2 regions of the Streptomyces sp. NPDC046915 genome follow, and region 2 is predicted to be linked to the other one. Evidence: riboswitches for the same ligand, from Rfam matches in the RefSeq annotation. Region 2 holds a riboswitch; the other holds the start of a gene.
What was found. Region 2 has a riboswitch for cobalamin ahead of ABZ915_RS09580 (HoxN/HupN/NixA family nickel/cobalt transporter). Riboswitches for the same ligand answer to the same signal wherever they lie in the genome.

Region 1 (3,169 bases), on a different contig from region 2:
TGGACGTCGCCGTCGGCGGGACGCGCGGTCGACGGGCCCTGCGTGGCGTACGTCCAGTGGCCGCCGGTGCGCTCCCAGAAGGACCAGTAGCGGTAGCCGGTGGCCTGGGCCTGCCCGGCCGACACCACGCACAGGAACGCGGCCAGGAGTACCGCCCCGGCACGGCGGACGACGGTCACGGCTGCTGCTTCCTGCGGCGGCCGCTGAGCAGGAAGCCGATGCCGATGCCCGCGACGAGGCCGGTGCCGACGATCCACCACACCTTCGTCGCCTTCGTCCCCGAGTCGTGCTCGGCCCGCTCGGTCTCAGCGCCGGTCGCCCGAGCCGTCTGCGGCGCCGGTCCGGTCGCGTCGAGCGCCTTCACGAGGTCCGTGCCGCCGGAGTCGTGCGGGTCGGCGCCCATCGCGTGCGCGGCGAGGATCAGCTGGGCGTAGGCGGCGGGGCCGCTCTGCTTCGCCCACCGCGCGGAGTTCGTCACCAGCCAGGCGTACGGCTCCCGCGCCTGCCTCATCCGGCCCTGGGCGGCCAGCGCGACGACCGCGTCCGCGGTGTTGCCGTAGTCGGGCTGGTCCTTGGCGCCGGGGAGCGCCGAGGTGAGGTGGGCGGTGTCGTGCATCTCGTCCGCCAGATATGCGGCGCCGTTGCGGGCGATCTCCCGCGGGGTGAGCGGCTTGCCCGAGTCGGCGCAGGCGTTGCCCTCCTCCACCGCCTTCCCGGCCGTCGTCACGAAGCCCTTGCCGAGCGCGCCCAGCACCCCGGCGGCCGTCGCGTCGGCGTTGGCCGCCAGTTCGCCCTTCTTGTCCGGCTGGTAGGCGAGGGCGCCGCCGCCGTCCTCGTCGCAGGGGATGGACCACTTGGCGAGCAGTTCGGCCGGGGTCCTGCCCTCGGTACGGAGCTGGAGCGGCTGCTCCCCGGCCGCCGCGAGCGCGCCGATGACGACGGAGGTGGAGTTGGTGTCGCTGGGCGAGCCCGGCGTGTAACTCCAGCCGCCGTCCTTGTTCTGCATCATCTTCAGCCAGACGACGGCCTTGTGGACCTCGCCGTCGTGCTCGCCGAGCGCGTGCAGGGCCTGTACGGCGGCGGCCGTGCTGTTGGTGTCGGCCTGGGCGCCGGTCGCCTCGCACGTCTTGCCGGGGTCCGGGCGGTAGGCCGCGAAGCCGCCGTTGGCGCACTGCTGCCCGACCAGCCAGTCGACGGCCTCGGCGGCGGGCCGGACACCGACCGTGCGCTGGGCGAGCAGCGCGAGGGACTGCCGCCACACGCCGTCGTACTTCGGGTCCGCGCTGCCGTACAGCCCGGACGGGAGCGCCTTCGACGGGGAGGGCGACGGCGACGCGGCCATGGCGGGCGCGGCTGCGGCTATGACGCCGATGGCGGCGAGTACCGCGGCACTGCGGCGGACGTTCATTGGCGGCTTCTGCCTCTCCCTGCGGGGGAGCACGGGCAGCACGGGGACACCCCGCGCGGCTCGGCCCCGTAGACCTCGACGGTGCCGCGCACGGCGGGCCGCCGCGCACGTGAGCCGGTCAACTTCCCGTGCGTGGCGGTCCGGCTCACCGTCGTTGAAACGGCTCACGGTTGCGGGTCAGCGCCGGAATTGCACCGGCTTCGCCCCGTACGGGTGTGATGACGCCCGGACACTCTACCCGGCGGTAGACAGCGGCTGGGAGGCGGCTGCGCGCCAGGGGCACAGGCGAGGTGGTCAGGGTCGCGCCATGCCGTCGACGGGGAGACTGCTGGGTTCCGGCCGGACAGCCGACGTGTACGAGATCGACGAGGCGTGGGTGCTGCGCCGCGACCGGGAGGGGCGGGGGGACGCCGCCGCCGAAGGGGCGGTGATGACGTACGTGCGCGAACACGGTTACCCGGTGCCCCGGGTGCGGCCGTCCGGCTCGCGCACCGACCTGGTGATGGAGCGGCTGTCCGGGCCGACGATGCTCGCCGCCCTCCTGGACGGCTCGCTGGGCCCGGCCGAGGCGGGCGCCGAACTCGCCCGGCTGCTGCGGCTGCTGCACGCCGTTCCCGCCCGGGACTCCGCCGGCCCCGGTGCCCGCGTCCTCCATCTGGACCTGCACCCCGACAACGTGATCCTCACCCCGGACGGTCCCCGGGGCATCGACTGGAGCAACACCGAGGACGGTCCGCCCGGCCTCGACTGGGGCATGTCCGCGGTGATCCTCGCCCAGGCCGCCGTCCCGTCCGACCTGACGGAGACGGGACTGACCGAGGCATGGCGGCGGCGCGCGGCCAATCCGACGATGAGTGCCAGGGAGGTCGAACTCCTCGGGGGGACCGTGGAGTTGGTGCGGACGCTCACCCGCTGACGACCAGGGCTGCCCCGGGGTGTCCCGGGATGCCCAGGGATGCCCAGGGTGTCCCGACCCCCGATGCCGCTCCCCCATAGGCGGCACCCGGGGCCGGGGCCGGGTGGCGTCATGATCCTGTCCCGACCGGACCTCAACTGTCAACGATTGCTGCCTAATTCAGCAGCTGTCATTGACATCACTTCTCGACCGGCGGGCGACCCGGTAGCCTCGCGTCAACTCAGCCACGGAACCGACGACATGCCCAGGGGGGACCTCGGTGAGTGACGCCCACGCCCCGCTCGCCGGCCTGCTCGAACGGCTCGGGGAGCTGACCGAACGGCCGGGCCGGCTGCCCGAGGTCCTGGACGTGACCGACCTCTCGTACCGCACCGGCATCCCCGCCGAGGTGGTCGCCCGGTTGCTCGGGGGCGGCACCGCACCCGAGACCGGGCTGGCCGAACGGGTGCGGCAGCGGCTCGACTTCATCCGCGAGACCCGGCGCCGGCCGGACGGCAAGCGCTACGCGCTGGACGAACTGGCCAGGATCGCGGGCACCAGCCGGCAGTGGCTGAGCGAGTGGCGCAAGAGCGGCATGCCGAGCCTGGAACACACCGACCGGCTGCGCAGGTTCTTCGGCCTCCCGGCCGGATACTTCACCGCGGACGAGCCGGAGGCCCTGTACGAGGCGCTCCAGCCGGTGCTCCAGAGCCTGGAGGCGCAGGCCGACCCGCTGCTGCGGCTGCGCGAGAGCGGACTGGTACGACTGGCCATGCGCGCCCCGCGGATGAATCCCCGTCAGCTCGCCACGCTCGCCGACCTGGCGGAGATGATCATCACCTCCGAGGACACGTACGCGAGCGCGG
Region 2 (3,169 bases):
ACGCCCAGCGCGGCCACATGGGGCAGGCGCTCGGCGATGCCCCGGATGTCGCCGAGCCCGTCGCCGTCGGCGTCGGCGAAGCTGCGGGGATAGACCTGGTAGACGACGGCCTGGCGCCACCAGTCGGGGTTCCTGGACGAATGGTCGGTCACAGTGGCTCCCTTGGAAAGGACGACAGGGGAGAGCCTGTCCACATTGCCGGGAAAGCGAACCTTCACACTCTGCGGAGTAGATCATTCCCAGTGTGGCGAAGTTGTGTTGAGCGCCGAACTCCCCTTGCTACAGCGCAGGTTGACAGGGTTCTGCCGGTCGACCCACCATGTGCACACGCTGTGGCGCATGTGACCGATGGGCCCGGTGTCTTCGACCTGCTTCGGCCTGCCGCGGTCCGCTTCGCGCTGCCTGAAGCACTCTCAGAACTCCTGATGGGATACACATGTCCATAGCGAGCCGTGCCACCACGCGCCGCCTGCTGGGGACGGGCGTCGCGACGCTCGCCCTCTGCGCGGCCTCCGTCGCCGCCGCCTCCGCGGCTCTGGCCAACGACGCGCCCGGCGGCGACGGCTGGAAGTCCGGCGGCACCTACAAGCCGGGGACGGGCGCGGGCACGGAGACCGGTACCGACCGCTGCCAGTTCTCGCTCGACGGCACCAGCTTCTACGACTCGGTGAAGGTCGACGACCAGAACCTCAAGCCCACCGAGGACGGCAAGGTCCACGTCAAGGTCCGCACCGCCGGTGACGCCTCCACCTGCACCGCCTCGCTGGCCTCCTACCTCGCCCACGGTGCCTCCTTCAACACCTCCGGCGAGCAGGTCTTCGTCGACTTCGACACCGTGACCGTCAAGCCGGGCCAGACCGACTCCCTCGACATCGCGGTGCCCGACGCGGGCTGCTTCGCGCAGATCGACCTGTACCGGGGCGCGGTGAAGTTCGACGGCAAGCTCGACGCCAAGGACGGCTTCGAGCACGGCGACCTGCCCAAGGGCCCGGATCACCCGGTCATCAAGGACAAGCTGATCGCGGCCTGGAACGGCGGCACGAAGGAGTGCGCCTCCACCGAGTCCGCCACGCCGACCCCCTCGGCGCCGGAGTCCGCCCCGGCCCAGCCGTCGACGCCGGCCAAGGGCAGCGACACCCCGACCCCGAGCGCCTCGGAGTCGAAGTCCACCGGCACGCCGACCCCGTCCGCCTCCGAGTCCACCCCGGCCGCGGCCCCGACGCCCGACGGTGGCGGCGGCGACCTCGCCGAGACCGGTGGCGGCAGCAGCTCCGGCATCCTCGCCGGAGGCGCGGCGGTGCTCCTCGCGGGCGGCGCGGCCATCGTCGTCGCGACGCGCCGCAAGCGGACCGCACGCGGCTGACCCTTCCAGGGGGCCGGGGCCGCTCAGTCTCCGTCGGCCGTGCAGTGCTTGAGCAAGCCCTGAACCTCCGTGTCCACCACCCGGTACCTGACCACCCGTCCCTCCTTCTCGCCCTCCACGACCCCCGCGGCCCGCAGCAGCCTGAGCGCCTGCGACACCGCGGGGTCGTTCATTCCGGTGGCGATCGCCAGGTCGGACACGGCGAGCGGGCCGGTGCGGTGCAGGGCGAGCAGCAGAGCGAGCCGCTTGGCGTCGGCGAGCAGGGAGAAGCGGTCGGCCCAGGCGCGCACATGGCCGGGTTCGCCGATCGCGGCGATGGCGTCGCACACCCGGTGACCGTCGATGGTGCGACGGTCCGCGCGGTCGGCAGGCACGAGATGCATACCGCCATGTTCGCAGGCGCCCTTCTGTGATCTTCCATACCTGCGCAGGTACGCAGCTATGCAGACGACCGCCCGCGCCCCTACGGTGGGCGGGCCGTGGTGCTCGGGAAGTCGATGCGATGTCGACGCGGCCCTCGCCACTGTGAATCGGGGAGTTCCCGTCCCGTCCGGCACCCGCCGGGCCACTGGTCGTACGACCGGGAAGGCAGGGACGGCGGACGCATGACCCGAAAGCCAGGAGACCGGCCACGGCAGCTCACGAAGTGATCCACGAGGTGCTGGAGCGTGAAACCGGATGACCCTGCCCGAGACCGTGCCCGAGACCAAGGCCGCCTCCTTCCGCTGGCGGCGCGAGGACACCGTCAAGACAGCCGGGCTGATGGGTGTGATCGCCGCCCTCCACGTCGTCGCCTTCGGCATCCTGTTCCTCCTCGTCGCCCCCGGTCACTACGAGGTCGGCTCCAAGGCCTTCGGCATCGGGCTCGGCGTCACCGCCTACACCCTCGGCATGCGGCACGCCTTCGACGCCGACCACATCGCCGCGATCGACAACACCACCCGCAAGCTGATGGCCGACGGCAAGCGGCCGGTCTCGGTGGGCTTCTGGTTCGCGCTCGGGCACTCCAGCGTCGTGGTCGTGCTGGCCGCGATGATCGCCGGCGGCACCCAGCTGGCGGGCCGGGTGATGAACGAGAACTCCCGCACCCACCAGGTGCTGGGCTTCATGGGTACGACGATCTCGGCCACGTTCCTCTATCTCGTGGCCGCGCTCAACCTCGTCGCCCTCGTCGGCATCCTGCGCGTCTTCAGGGCGATGCGGGCGGGTTCGTACGACGAGAAGGAGCTCGAACAGCACCTCGACTCCCGCGGCTTCATGAACCGCCTCCTCGGCCGCCTCACCAGGTCCATCACCCGGCCCGGCCAGATGTTCCCGCTGGGCTTCCTCTTCGGCCTCGGCTTCGACACGGCGACCGAGGTCACGCTGATGGTGATGGCCGGCTCGGGCGCGGCGGCGGGACTGCCCTGGTACGCGATCCTCTGCCTGCCCCTGCTGTTCGCGGCCGGCATGAGCCTGTTCGACACCCTCGACGGCACGTTCATGAACTTCGCCTACCAGTGGGCGTTCTCGAACCCGGTGCGCAAGGTCTTCTACAACCTCACCATCACCGGCCTGTCCATCGCCGTCGCCTTCGTCATCGCCACGATGGAACTCCTCGGCCTCGAACTCGGCAACGTCGGCTACCTCATCGTCGGCCTGTTCGTGGTGGTGTGGGCGGCGGCACTGGCGTACTGGAAGCTGGCCAGGGTCGAGGAACGCTGGACGGCACAGGCACAGGCACAGGCACCGGCACAGGCACAGGCACAGGCACAGGCACCGGCACAGGCCGACACCGACCAGGTGTGCTGACCGGACAGGCCCGCA

Region 1: linked by a shared signal. The riboswitch ahead of ABZ915_RS32140 (prenyltransferase/squalene oxidase repeat-containing protein) and the one ahead of ABZ915_RS09580 (HoxN/HupN/NixA family nickel/cobalt transporter) in region 2 are both predicted to bind cobalamin.

Annotation. Positions count from the first base shown of each region.
Region 1 is NZ_JBEYXB010000014.1:174,414-177,582, reverse strand. Features, by position in the region: gene ABZ915_RS32145 (SCO2322 family protein) at 1-179, opposite strand, end outside; gene ABZ915_RS32140 (prenyltransferase/squalene oxidase repeat-containing protein) at 176-1,408, opposite strand; cobalamin riboswitch at 1,522-1,658, opposite strand; gene ABZ915_RS32135 (phosphotransferase) at 1,716-2,324, shown strand; gene ABZ915_RS32130 (XRE family transcriptional regulator) at 2,584-3,169, shown strand, end outside.
Region 2 is NZ_JBEYXB010000003.1:307,224-310,392, forward strand. Features, by position in the region: gene ABZ915_RS09565 (glycoside hydrolase family 13 protein) at 1-152, opposite strand, end outside; gene ABZ915_RS09570 (LAETG motif-containing sortase-dependent surface protein) at 437-1,363, shown strand; gene ABZ915_RS09575 (metalloregulator ArsR/SmtB family transcription factor) at 1,387-1,746, opposite strand; cobalamin riboswitch at 1,827-2,012, shown strand; gene ABZ915_RS09580 (HoxN/HupN/NixA family nickel/cobalt transporter) at 2,042-3,154, shown strand.